2 linked regions of the Enhydrobacter sp. genome follow. The main gene of each other region encodes a partner of the protein of the gene in region 2 in a complex. Links are inferred from orthologs where the notes say so. Each region holds a gene or a part of one and is shown on either strand. Other genes may lie near its edges. The genes, in order: dnaN and dinB.

Evidence for each region.
Region 1: the proteins of dinB (region 2) and dnaN are in contact, whole or in part, in a solved structure (PDB 1OK7), measured with the Escherichia coli proteins. The link is inferred for Enhydrobacter sp. from one-to-one orthologs.

Annotation. Positions count from the first base shown.
Region 1 is NZ_CP126889.1:2,128,723-2,135,561, forward strand. The notes cover bases 3,881-6,839. They hold dnaN (DNA polymerase III subunit beta), read right to left. Parts: upstream 5,940-6,839; coding sequence 4,821-5,939; downstream 3,881-4,820. Other genes in these bases: recF (DNA replication/repair protein RecF), read right to left, coding at 3,881-4,824; dnaA (chromosomal replication initiator protein DnaA), read right to left, coding at 6,152-6,839. Outside these bases: OJF58_RS10680 (helix-turn-helix transcriptional regulator), read right to left, coding at 1-64; OJF58_RS10685 (PaaI family thioesterase), read left to right, coding at 172-567; OJF58_RS10690 (hypothetical protein), read right to left, coding at 602-1,153; gyrB (DNA topoisomerase (ATP-hydrolyzing) subunit B), read right to left, coding at 1,146-3,599; more of recF, read right to left, coding at 3,619-3,880. UniProt on the Escherichia coli protein: Confers DNA tethering and processivity to DNA polymerases and other proteins. Acts as a clamp, forming a ring around DNA (a reaction catalyzed by the clamp-loading complex) which diffuses in an ATP-independent manner freely and bidirectionally along dsDNA.
Region 2 is NZ_CP126889.1:1,785,462-1,792,105, reverse strand. What follows is about bases 1-2,764. They hold dinB (DNA polymerase IV), read left to right. Parts: upstream 1-724; coding sequence 725-1,804; downstream 1,805-2,764. Other genes in these bases: OJF58_RS09040 (LysR family transcriptional regulator), read left to right, coding at 1,817-2,710; OJF58_RS09050 (acyclic terpene utilization AtuA family protein), read right to left, coding at 1-615. In the rest of the region: OJF58_RS09035 (formate dehydrogenase subunit gamma), read left to right, coding at 2,887-3,354; OJF58_RS09030 (NADH-quinone oxidoreductase subunit NuoF), read left to right, coding at 3,351-4,889; fdhF (formate dehydrogenase subunit alpha), read left to right, coding at 4,901-6,644. UniProt on the Escherichia coli protein: Poorly processive, error-prone DNA polymerase involved in translesion repair and untargeted mutagenesis. Copies undamaged DNA at stalled replication forks, which arise in vivo from mismatched or misaligned primer ends.

The sequences.
Region 1 (6,839 bases), 340 kb from region 2 along the record:
CGGGCTGATTGGCGAGCACGGCCGAGGGCGTGGACGAGGTCGTGGGCAGGGGATTGTTCGTCATGGCCTGCAGACTAACATCGCACCGCGGCCCCGCCGATTACCTCGAGCGTAATTGTCGGAGCGGCGTCGGCATGGGAGCAACGGCCAGCCAGCCAGACGGAGACGACAATGGACAAGGCTCAATTCCTCAACGACCGCCATTTGCCCTTCGCCAAGGTCCTGGGGCTCAGGTTCGTGACGGCGAGCGAGGCGGGCGTGAAGGCTGAGATGGTCGTCCGGCCGGAACTCTGCACGCGGCCCGACGTGCTGCACGGCGGAGCGATCATGGCCTTCGCCGACACGCTGGGCGCGGCCGCCACGGTGCTGAATCTGCCCGAGGGCAAGGGCACGACCACGATCGAAAGCAAGACCAACTTCGTCGGGCCGGCGCCGGTCGGCGCGACCGTAATCGGCGAGACGACGCCGGTCCATCGCGGCCGGCGCACGCAGGTCTGGACAACCCGCATCACCACCGCCGAGGGCAAGCTGGTGGCGGTCGTCACCCAGACCCAAATGGTGCTTTAGGCGGCCACGGCGTCCAGGATGACGCCGAAGTATCTCAATGAATCAGGGCTGGAACAAACGACTGCAAGGCCTGGTCGGCATCGGCCTGGGTCGCCGTGCCGGCCGCCCAGTCGATGCGGATCTTCAGGAAGTAGTCATGGTAGCCGGTCAGCAGGAGCTTGCTGAAGAGGCGACCGGCGGTCGACCGAACGCTGTAGACAATGCAGCGGAAGGCGACGCTGCCGTAGATGCAGGACGAAGGGACCGTGGGCCGCTCGAACCGGGTGTAGCCGGCCGACTTCAGCTTCGTCTCGGCCTCGTTCAGCTCGGCCGCGAACCGGTTCATGACGATAGGCGCGTCACTGCCCGGCGGGACGCGTCGGCCCCCTTCGATGTAGACGTAAATCTTCATCTTGTTGATGCCGTACATATAGGCGACCGATCCGTCCTCGCTCAGGCTCTGCTCCAGCGTGGCCCCGCCCAGGCTGGGCGGAAAGCTGAGCCTGGTGCCGGGATGCGTGCTGGGCGCGGGGTTGCCGGCCGTCTGGGCAAACGCCGGCCCGGCCAGGGCGAGCATCGCTGCCGCGGTCGCCAGCAGCCTAGACATCGAGATTCGCCACCTTGAGCGCATTGTCCTGGATGAAGTCGCGCCGCGGCTCGACCACGTCGCCCATCAGCGTCGAGAAGATCTCGTCCGCCTCGTCGGCATGGTTGATCTTGACCTGCAGGAGGGTCCGCGCCTCGGGGTCGAGCGTCGTTTCCCAGAGCTGGTCGGGATTCATCTCGCCCAGCCCCTTGTAGCGCTGGATGGTCATGCCCTTGCGACCGGCCTCGAGCACCGCGGCGAACAGCTCGGTCGGCGAGGCGATCGGCGTTTCCTTGTCCCTGGCGACGAACGCACCCGGCTGCAGGTAGACCGCCTGCAGGTCGGCCGCCAGCGCATCCAGCCGGCGCGCCTCGGCGCTCTTGATCAGCGGACCGTCGATCACGTGGCGTTCCTGCACGCCGCGCAGGCGCCGGCTGAAGGCGAGGCCGCCATCGGCGGTCGGCTCGCCGGTCCAGCCGCGCTCCAGCGGCGCGCTCACCGCGTTCAGGCGGCGGGCGACGTAGTTCGCCGTCTGACGCGCGAGCTCGGCATCGGCCAGGATGTCCGGCTTGAAGGCGCCAGCGATCGCGGCCTGCTCGATCACCGCCTGGTTGGTCACGCGGCGCGACAGCGCCAGCGGCTTCACGAGGTTCGAGACGGAGCGGGCGATATCGACCGTGTGCCGCAGATCGTCGCCGGCCTGCACGGTACCGTCGCCGAGTCGGAGCGTCGCACCCTCGAGCCCGGTCCGGATCAGGTGATCGTCCAGCGCGCGCTCGTCCTTCAGGTAGATCGCCGACTTGCCCCGGACGGCTTTGAAGAGCGGCGGCTGGGCGATGTAGAGATGGCCGCGGTCGATCAGCTCGCGCATCTGGCGATAGAAGAACGTCATCAGGAGGGTGCGGATATGCGAGCCGTCGACGTCCGCGTCCGTCATGATGATGATCTTGTGGTAGCGGAGCTTGTCCAAGGTGAAGTCGTCGACGCCGATGCCGGTGCCGAGCGCCGTGATCAGCGTGCCGATCTCGGCCGAGGACAGCATCTTGTCGAAGCGGGCGCGCTCGACATTCAGGATCTTGCCGCGCAGCGGCAGGATCGCCTGGAAGGCGCGGTTGCGGCCCTGCTTGGCAGAACCGCCGGCCGAATCGCCCTCGACGATGAAGAGCTCCGAAAGCGCTGGATCGCGCTCCTGGCAGTCGGCGAGCTTGCCCGGCAGCGAGCTCACATCGAGCGCGCCCTTGCGCCGGGTGAGCTCGCGCGCCTTGCGCGCGGCCTCGCGGGCCGCCGCCGCCTCGACCACCTTGGTGGCGATTTTGCGCGCTTCGGCTGGATGCTCCTCGAACCACTGGCTGAGCTTGTCGCCGATCACGCCCTCGACGACCGGCCGGACCTCGGACGAGACCAGCTTGTCCTTGGTCTGCGAGGAGAATTTCGGATCGGGCACCTTCACCGACAGGACGCAGGTCAGCCCCTCGCGCATGTCGTCGCCGGTGAGGCTCACCTTCTCCTTCTTCGAGATGCCCGCCTCGTCGGCGTATTTGTTCAGGGTCCGCGTCAGCGCGCCGCGAAAGCCGGCGAGATGCGTGCCGCCGTCGCGCTGCGGGATGTTGTTGGTGAAACACAGCATCGTCTCGTGGTAGCTGTCGTTCCACTGCATGGCGACTTCGACCGTGATTCCGTCCCTTTCGCCGCGGATCGAGACCGGTGGGCTGTGCAGCACCTGCTTGTTGCGGTCGAGATACTTGGCGAAGGCCTCGACGCCGCCTTCGTAGAAGAGCTCCGTGACCTTGATCTCGGCGCCGCGCTCGTCGGTGATCACGATGCGCACACCCGAATTCAGGAAGGCGAGCTCGCGCAGCCGGTGCTCGAGGGTGCCGTAGTCGAACTCGGTCTGGCTGAACACTTCCGGCGAGGGCAGGAAGGTCACCTCGGTGCCGCGCTTGCCCTCGGGCGCATCGCCCACGACCCCGAGATCCCCCTCCGGATCGCCGTTGCGGAAGCGCACGAAATGTTCCTTGCCGTTGCGCCAGATGCGCACGTCCAGATGCTCGGACAGCGCGTTGACCACCGCCGCTCCTACGCCGTGCAGCCCGCCCGAGACCTTGTAGGAATTCTGGTTGAACTTTCCGCCGGCATGGAGCTGGGTGAAGATGACGATGGCGGCGGAGACGCCCTCTTCACGGTGGATGTCGACCGGCACGCCGCGGCCGTTGTCGCGCACCGTGACGGAGCCGTCGCCGTGCAGGATCACGTCGACCTGGTCGCAGTAGCCCGCCAGCGCCTCGTCGATGGCGTTGTCGACGATCTCGTAGACCATGTGGTGCAGGCCGGTGCCGTCGTCGGTGTCGCCGATATACATGCCGGGTCGCTTGCGGACGGCCTCGAGGCCGCGCAGGACCTTGATGGAACTGGCGTCGTAGTCCTCGCCATTGCCGTTGCCGTTCGGGACTTGCTCGTTCTCGCTCATCATCCTGATCCAAAAGGGTTCAGCCTGCCGCGATGGTTCCATCGGCCACGCGCAGGAGTTGCGCGCGACCGGCCAGCGGCCCAAAAAGGCCGGCGTCGGTGCCGGTCATCCAGCTTTGCACGCCAAGCGCCATGATCTCGTCGAACAGCGCAGCCCGGCGCTCCGCATCGAGGTGCGCGGCGACTTCGTCCAGCAGCAGAAGCGGCGGCCGCCCCCGCGACCACGCCACGAGGCGGGCATGGGCCAAGGCGATCGACACGAGCAGGGCCTTCTGCTGGCCGGTGGAGCCGTCGGCGGCCGGCAGGTCGAGATCGAGATGGCGAACGCTGAGATCGCTGCGATGCGGCCCGCAATATGTGGTGCCGCTTTCGGCATCCCGCAAGCGGCTGGCGGCCAGCTCGGCACGCAACCGGTCCTCGGCGTCGATCGCCGCCATCGAGGCGACCCAGCCGTCAATGTCGCCAGCCATGGCCAGCGAGGCGCGCGGGAAAGGTCCGACGCCCAGCCGCGCCGCCGCATCGAGCCGCTGGACGGTATCGGCCCGCGCCGCCGCCAAGGCCACGCCGTGGCGGGCCATCGTGTCCTCGAGGGCGGTGAACCAGTGCGGATCGCGGTTGCCTTCGCCCAGCAGGCGGCTGCGCTGGCGGAGCGCATTCTCGTAAGCCGCGACGTCGCCGGCATGCTCCGGATGCAGCGCCGTCACGAGCCGGTCGAGGAACCGTCGGCGTTCGCCCGCGCCGTCGAGGAACAGTCGGTCCTGCTGCGGCGTCAGCCAGACCGCCGCGACATGCAGGCCAAGCGCGGTCTGGCTCGCTGCCGGCCGACCGTCGATCCGCACCGCCCGCCGCGCCAGGCCGCCGCCATTGCGCGGCGGCTCGATCCCGGTGCCCACGGCCAGCCGGCCCTCGGGCGTGTCCAGGGTGGCGGCGACCGCCCAGGTTGACGCTGCAGGCTCGCCGCCGCGCGACCGGCGCGCCACCTCGTCGAGCCGCGCCCGGCGCAGGCCGCGCCCGGGAACGAGGAAGGAAAGCGCCTCCAGGAGATTGGTCTTGCCCGCACCATTGGCGCCCACCAGGACGACAGGCGCGGGACCGCATTCGAGGCGCAGCTGACCGTAGTTGCGGAAATCGGTCAGACGCACCTGGCGCACGGCCAGAAGGGCCGGCGCTGCGCCGGTTGCGGCGTCGGGAGAATAGGCGAGAGCGCTGATGGCCGGCGGCGTCATACCCGCATCGGCATGAGCACGTAGAGCGCGCTCTCGTCGGCGCCGTCGCGCACGAGGGTGGGCGAGCCCGCATCGGCCATCAGAAACCGCGCCTCCGCGCCGGCGATCTGCTCGGTGATGTCGAGCAGATAGCGGGAATTGAAGCCGATCTCGAGGCCGGCTTCCTTGTAGTCGACCTCGATCTCCTCGGTGGCGCTGCCCGCGTCGGGGCTGGTGGCCGACAGGGTCACGACGCCCTTGCCGACAGCGAGCTTGATGGCGCGCGATTTCTCGGTCGAGATGGTCGAGACGCGGTCGACGGCGTTGGCGAACTCCTTGCACGGCACGTTCAGGACCTTGTCGTTGCCGGTCGGAATGACGCGCTCGTAGTCGGGGAAGGTGCCGTCGATCAGCTTGCTCACCAGGGTGACGTTGCCGGTGGCGAAGCGGATACGGGTGTCGGACAGCTCGACATCGACCGACCCGTCGCTTTCGTCCAGCAGCTTGCGCACCTCGCCCACGGTCTTGCGCGGCACGATCACGCCCGGAATGTCGCCGGCGCCCTTGGGCAGCGGCACCTCGACTCGCGCCAGGCGATGGCCGTCGGTCGCGACGCCGCGCAGCACGTCGGTGCCGGCGGCCTTGGCGGCATGGAAATAAATCCCGTTCAGATAATACCGCGTCTCCTCGTTGGAGATGGCGAAGCGTGTGCGATCGATGATGCCCTTGAGATCGGTCGCCGGAAGCTGGAAGCGATGCGGCAGGTCGCCCTCGTTCATGGCCGGGAAATCGGCCGGCGGCAGGCACTGCAGTGTGAAGCGCGAGCGGCCGGCGCGGATCACCAGGCTGTTGCCGTCGGCCGCCGTCTCGAGCTCGACCTGTGCCCCATCGGGCAGCTTGCGGACGATCTCGTAAAGTGTGTGCGCGGGTGCCGTCGTCGAGCCGGTCTTGGCCGCGCTGGCGTCGACTGTCTCGGTGATGGCGAGGTCCATATCGGTCGCGGCAAGGCTCAGCCGGCCCTTCTGGGCGGTGATCAGCACGTTTGAGAGGATGGGGATCGTGTTCCGACGCTCGACGACACTCTGGACATGGGCCAAGGCCTTGAGAAGGGCCGCCCGCTCGATCGTCAGTTTCATGGTTGGGTCGCTGTAATCGGGGCCGATTGGAGGTGTTTTCTGGGCCCACCGCACCGGCGGCGGGGAAGCCCCGGCAGGATGGTTGAAAAGTATACCACGGGGACCGTCGGCTGAAAGCAATTTCGCCCGCAATATGAGGCGTTTAGGGCTTTGCGACCGGAAAGGAAACGGGGCCTTTGCGGCCCCGCTTCGAACGTCCCGCCAAGCCGGGCTCAGCCCTGCAACTGGCGCTTGAGCAGCTCGACGTCCTCTGCAATCGAAAGATCGGAGATCTTGAGCTCCTCGATCTTGCGGACGGCATGCATGACCGTGGTGTGATCGCGGTTGCCGAAGCGCTTGCCGATCTGCGGCAGGCTCAAGGTCGTGAGCTGCTTGGCGAGGTACATCGCGACCTGGCGCGGGCGGGCCACCGAGCGGGCCCGGCGCGGCGAGCTCATCTCGGCGAGCTTGATGTTGTAGTGCGCGGCGACCCGCTGCTGGATCTCGTCGACCGTCACCTTGCGGTCGGCCTGGCGCAGCAGGTCGTGCAGCACGTCCTGCGCCATCTCGACGGTGATCTCGCGGCCGATGAGCTGGCCGTGGGCCACGACCCGGTTCAGCGCACCCTCGAGCTCGCGGATGTTGGTGCTGATCTTGTGGGCCAGGAACTCCAGCACCGCGGTCGGCACCGGGACGCGCGCCGATTCGGCCTTGGTCTGCAGGATCGAGAGTCTCAGCTCGTAGGTCGAGGAGTGGATGTCGGCGACGAGGCCGCTGCCCAGCCGCGAGCGCATGCGCTCCTCGATGTCCTGCAGCTCCGATGGCGGCTTCTCGGAGGAGAGCACGATCTGCTTGTTCTGCTCCACCAGCGAGTTGAAGGTGAAGAAGAACTCGTCCTGGCTTGCCTCCTTGCCGCAGATG
Region 2 (6,644 bases):
GTGCCAGGCGAGCGCCGGATCGAACCCGGCGCGGATCGCCATCGCGGCCGTCGGCGAGGGATCGTAGCTCCGCCCGCTCACGATCACGTCGACATCGCCGCCGCCGAGCGCCTCCAGGAACGGCTCGGCGCCCATCTGCGCCACGATCACCGTGGCCGCCTCGATCTCGCGTGGATCGAGCGGCGGCACCGGTCCGAGCGGCTCGACCCGGCCGGCCCTCAGCTCGCGGCGGATATGATCCTTGTCGATGTCGGCGTAGATCTTCGCCAGCCTGAACCGCCAGCCGTTCCTGCGCGCGATCTCCGCGATCATGTCGCGGAAAGCATCGACATGCAGGTTGCTGCCATCGCCGCCGGCCGAGGAGATCAGGAGCGGCACCCCCGCTTCTTGTTGCGCCCCCAGCAGCACCTCGAGGTCCTTGATATAGGCCTCGCGGCTGCAGGTCATCTCGCCCAAGCCGAGCTTCTGCGGCCCCGAGTCGGTCGAGCCCGAATCGATGGTGATCGCGTGCGGCCCCAGCGCGAGGCCGCGCTTGAAATGATCGAGCGGGAAGCCGTAGCCCAGCATCCCCGACGGGGTGAGGATGCGGATCTCGTCGTTGATCGGCGCGGGCATGGCGGGCCTTCATGCGGACAGGTCAGCGCGGTTTTGAGACGGCAACGGCGTTCGTGCAAGTGCCGAAAGGCTTGGAGCGGCCGGAGGGAAGGTCGTAGGCTTCGCCGTCATGGCCGAGGCGGACATCCGCAAGATCATCCATCTCGATATGGATGCCTTCTATGCCTCCGTGGAGCAGCGCGACGATCCCGGCTTGCGCGACAGGCCGCTCGCCGTGGGCGGCAGCCGCGAGCGCGGCGTGGTGATGGCGGCGAGCTACGAGGCGCGCCGCTTCGGCGTGCGCTCGGCCATGCCCTCGGCGACCGCCCGCCGGCTCTGTCCCGAGCTGCTGTTCGTGAAGCCGCGCTTCGAGGTCTACAAGCAGGTCTCCCAACAGATCCGGGCGATCTTCCTCGAATACACGCCGCTGGTGGAGCCGCTGTCGCTCGACGAGGCCTATCTCGACGTCACGACCAACCTCAAGAACATGCCGCTCGCGTCGGAGATCGCGCGCGAGATCCGCGCGCGCATCCTCGCCGAGACCGGTCTCACCGCCTCGGCCGGCATCTCCTACAACAAGTTCCTGGCCAAGCTCGCCTCCGACCATCGCAAGCCCAACGGCCAGTTCGTGATCCGGCCGGAGAAGGGACCGGCCTTCGTGGAAGGCCTGCCGGTCGGCAAGTTCCATGGCGTCGGCCCGGCCACCGAGGCCAAGATGAAGAGGCTCGGCATCCACACCGGCGCCGATCTCAAGGCGCAGTCGCTGGAGTTCCTGCAGCGCTATTTCGGCAAGTCGGGGACGTATTACCACGCCATCGCCCGCGGGCAGGACGGCCGCCGCGTGGTGCCCGACCGGCCGCGCAAGTCGGTCGGCTCGGAGACCACCTTTGCGCAGGATCTCGGCCGGCCGATCGATATCGAGGAGGGCGTGCTGTCGGTGCTGGGGGATGTCTGGGGATACTGCGAGCGCACCGGCGTGGCCGGCCGCACCGTGACGGTGAAGATCAAGTACGCCGACTTCCAGATCGTCACCCGCAGCCGGACGCTGCCCGCGCCGGTGGCGAGCCGGGCCGAGCTCGAACAGGCGAGCGTCGAGCTCGTGCGCACGATCTTTCCGCTCGAGAAGAAGGTGCGTCTTCTGGGTGTGTCGCTGTCGAACATGGGAATGCGTGTCGGGTCCGCACCGCCGCAACTCACGCTGGGCCTCTAGGGCAGCGGCGGGATGATCGACAAGCTCGAATACCTGCTGGCGCTCGCCCGGGAGCGCAATTTCGGCCGGGCGGCCGAGCAATGCGGCGTCACGCAGCCGACCTTCTCGGCCGGCATCAAGCAGCTCGAGGATACGCTCGGCGTCATGCTGGTGCAGCGCACGTCCCGCTTCCTGGGTTTCACCGCCGAGGGCGAGCGCGTCCTCGACTGGGCGCGCGGCATCGTCGCCGACGCCCGCGCCATGCGCCAGGAGGTGCAGACCCTGAAGAAGGGTCTGGCCGGCCATCTCAGGATCGCGGCCATCCCGACCGCGCTCGCCATGGTCCCGGCGCTCACCACGCCCTATCGCGCGCGCCATCCCAACGTGAAGTTCACCATCCTGTCGCGCACCTCGATCGAGGTGCTGTCGATGCTCGACAATCTCGAGGTCGACGCGGGCCTCACCTATATCGACAACGAGCCGCTCGGCCGCATGCGCGCGGTTGCGCTCTACAACGAGCAGTACCGCCTGCTCACGTCGGCCGAAAGCCCGCTCGGCAACCACGATCGCGTCACCTGGGCCGAGGTCGCCCGGATCCCGCTTTGCCTGCTGACACCGGACATGCAGAACCGACGCATCATCGACGGGCTGCTGCACGCCGCCGGCGGCGCGGCCGAGCCGACGCTCGAATCGAACTCGATGATCGTCCTGTTCTCCCATGTGCGCACCGGCCGCTGGGCGAGCGTCATGCCCGAGAAGCTGGCCGAGACCTTGGGGCTCACCGAGCGGCTGCGCTCCATCCCCATTGTCGAACCCGAGGCCGTTCACCAGATCGGACTGGTCGTGCCGCCCCGGGAGCCGATGACGACCCTGGTCTCGGCTCTGGTCACCGAGGCGCGCCGACTGGCAAAAGCGCTGGCACAATAGATTTAGGCAACGATAGGCTTTATCCCCAAGGTCTTGTGTTCGACTATAGTCGAATAAGGGGATAGTCGGTCTGATCAATTGAATTGTTCTATTGCAGCATCAAAGAGCTTTATTGAGCACGACTGCCTGGAACGTTCATTGTCTACGAACCACCGCCCTTGAGGACGGAGAGGCCGATGAACGCGGCATGGAACGAAGCGCAAGCCTTGGAGATCGTCCGTCGCCATGACGATCGGGAAGGGCCGTTGTTGCCGATCCTGCACGACATCCAGGCGACGTTCGGCTGCGTGCCGATCGAGGCCATCCGTCTCATTGCCGGCGAGCTCAATCTCACCCGTGCCGAGGTGCACGGCGTCGTCTCATTCTATCACGATTTCCGCGACCGGCCGGCGGGCCGGCATGTGCTGAAGCTCTGCCGCGCCGAGGCTTGTCAGTCGATGAATGGCGAGGCGGTCGCCCAACAGGTGCTCGAGCGCTTCGGGGTCGGCTGGGGTGAGACCGCACCCGACGGATCGGTGACGGTGGAAGCCGTCTATTGCCTGGGCCTCTGCGCCTGCGCGCCTTCCGCGATGCTCGACGACGAGCCGAGGGCCCGCCTCGATCCGACCGTGATCGAGGAGATCGCGCGCGAGGTCGGGCGATGACGCGGCGCCTTTTCGTGCCGCGCGATGCGGGCGCCCGCGCGGTCGGCGCCGACCGCGTGGCGGCGGCGCTCGAGGCGGAGGCGAGGCGCCTCGGACAGGCGGTCGAGATCGTGCGCACAGGGTCGCGCGGGCTGTTCTGGCTGGAACCCATGATCGAGGTGGAGACGCCGGCCGGCCGCATCGCCTTCGGGCCGGTCACGCCGCGCGACGTGCCGGAATTGATGGCGGCCGATTTCAGCGCCGGCCACCGCCTGCATCTCGGACGGCCGGAGGGGCTTCCTTTCCTGAAGCGGCAGACGCGCATCACCTTCGCCCGTTGCGGCATCGTCGACCCGCTGTCCCTCGCCGACTATCGCTCGCACGGCGGCTGGCGCGGCCTTGAGCGCGCGAAGAGTCTCGGCGCGGCGAAGACAATCGAGGAAGTGACCGGATCCGGTCTGCGCGGCCGCGGCGGCGCCGGCTTCCCGACCGGCGTCAAGTGGAAGACCGTCGCCGACACGGTGGCCGACCGGAAATACATCGTCTGCAACGCCGACGAGGGCGATTCCGGCACCTACGCCGACCGCATGATCATGGAGGGCGATCCCTTCCTGCTGATCGAAGGCATGGCGATCGCGGGCTTCGCCGTCGGCGCGACCAGGGGCTACGTCTATATCCGCTCCGAATATCCCGATGCGGTGCGTACGATGGAGCGTGCCATCGCCCTCGCTGAAGCCGATGGGTTGCTGGGACCGGACGCGAAGTTCGACATCGAGGTGCGCGTTGGCGCTGGCGCCTATGTCTGTGGCGAGGAAACCTCGCTGCTCGACAGCCTCGAAGGCAGGCGCGGCCAGGTACGCGCCAAGCCGCCGCTGCCGGCGCACAAGGGTCTGTTCGGCAAGCCGACGGTGGTCAACAACGCGATCTCGCTCGCCACGGCCCCGGCGATCCTGGCCGACGGCGCAGATGCGTATGCGGCACTGGGCTTCGGCCGTTCGCGCGGCACCATGCCGATCCAGCTCGCCGGCAATGTCAGGTACGCGGGCCTGTTCGAGGCGCCGTTCGGCCTGAGCCTGGGCGAGCTCGTGGAGGAGATCGGCGGCGGCACGCGAAGCGGCCGTCCGATCCGTGCGGTGCAGGCCGGCGGGCCGCTCGGCGCCTATTTCCCGCGCCGCCTGTTCGACACGCCCTACGACTACGAGGCCTACGCCGAGCTCGACGGGCTGATCGGCCATGGCGGCCTGGTGGTGTTCGACGACACCGTCGACATGGCGCACCAGGCGCGCTTCGCCCTCGAGTTCTGCGCCCTCGAATCCTGCGGCAAGTGCACGCCCTGCCGGCTGGGCTCCGTACGCGGCATGGAGACCATGGACCGGATCATTCGCGGCGAGCGGCGCGACGCCAACCTCGCGCTGATCGAGGATCTCTGCCAGACCCTGAAGTTCGGCTCGCTCTGTGCCCTGGGCGGCTTCACGCCCTATCCCGTGATGAGCGCCATCAAGCACTTTCCCGAGGATTTCGACCGCCCGCGGCTTGCGGCCGCAGCGGCGGACTAGAGGACATGGCCATGTCACTCATCGTCGAAACAGACTACGGAACCCCCGTCAGCCGGGCGGCGGAGCAAGTCGCGCTCACGATCGATGGCAAGGGCGTCACCGTGCCCGCCGGCACCTCGGTGATGCGCGCGGCCATCGAGGCCGGCATCGACGTGCCCAAGCTCTGCGCCACCGATTCGCTGGAGGCGTTCGGCTCGTGCCGCCTGTGCCTGGTCGAAATCGCCGGCCGTGCCGGCACGCCCGCCTCTTGCACGACGCCGGTCGCGCCGGACATGGTCGTCTCGACCAGGAGTGAGCGCCTGACCCGGATCCGACGTGGCGTCATGGAGCTCTATCTCTCGGATCATCCGACCGGGGCCGCCGGCGACGACCTGAAGGAGATGGCCGAGGCGGTGGGTGTCGGCGAGGTGAGGTACGGTCGCGACGGCGCCAATCACCTGAGCGAGGCGAAGGACGAGTCCAATCCCTATTTCGTGTTCGATCCGGCGAAGTGCATCGTCTGCTCGCGCTGCGTGCGCGCCTGCGAGGAGGTGCAGGGTACGTTCGCGCTCACCATCGAGGGCCGGGGCTTCGAGTCCAGGGTCTCGGCCGGCACGCCGGTCGACGATTTCCTGAGCTCGGAGTGCGTGTCTTGCGGGGCCTGCGTGCAGGCCTGCCCGACCGACGCGCTGATCGAGAAATCGGTGATCGCATCGGGCCGGCCCGAGCATTCGGTGGTCACGACCTGCGCCTATTGCGGCGTCGGCTGCAGCTTCAAGGCGGAAATGCGCGGCGAGGATGTCGTGCGCATGGTGCCGTACAAGGATGGCAAGGCCAATCGCGGCCATTCCTGCGTCAAGGGCCGCTTCGCCTGGGGCTATGCCAACCATCGCGAGCGCATCCTGAAGCCGATGATGCGCGAGAGCATCGCCGAGCCGTGGCGCGAGGTGAGCTGGGAGACCGCGATCGACCGCGTCGCCTCGGAGTTCAAGCGCCTGCAGGAGAAGTACGGCCGGCTCGCCATTGGCGGCATCACCTCGTCGCGCTGCACCAACGAGGAGACCTATCTGGTGCAGAAGCTGGTGCGCGGCGGGTTCGGCAACAACAACGTCGATACCTGCGCGCGTGTCTGCCATTCGCCGACCGGCTACGGCCTCAACGCCACCTTCGGCACCTCGGCCGGCACACAGGACTTCGACTCGATCGATCAATGCGATGTCGTCATGGTGATCGGCGCCAATCCGACCGACGCCCATCCCGTCTTCGCCTCGCGCATGAAGAGGCGGTTGCGTCAGGGCGCGCGGCTGATCGTGATCGATCCGCGCCGGATCGATCTCGTCCGAATGCCGCATGTGAAGGCCGACTACCATCTGGCGTTGCAGCCGGGCACGAACGCCGCCGTCCTGAATGCGCTTGCGCATGTCGTCGTGACCGAGGGCCTGGTCGACGAGAAGTTCGTGCGCAGCTTCTGCGATACCGGCGCATTCGACTATTGGGCTGCCTTTGTGGCCGATCCGAAGAACAGCCCCGAAGCCGTCAGCGCCCTCTCGGGCGTGCCCGCGGAAACGATTCGCGGCGCGGCGCGTCTCTATGCGACCGGCGGCAATGCCGCGATCTACTACGGCCTTGGCGTCACCGAGCACACGCAGGGCACGACGGCCGTCATGGGGCTCGCCAATCTCGCCATGGCGACCGGCAATATCGGGCGGCCCGGCGTGGGCGTGAACCCGCTGCGCGGCCAGAACAACGTCCAGGGCTCGTGCGACATGGGCTCCT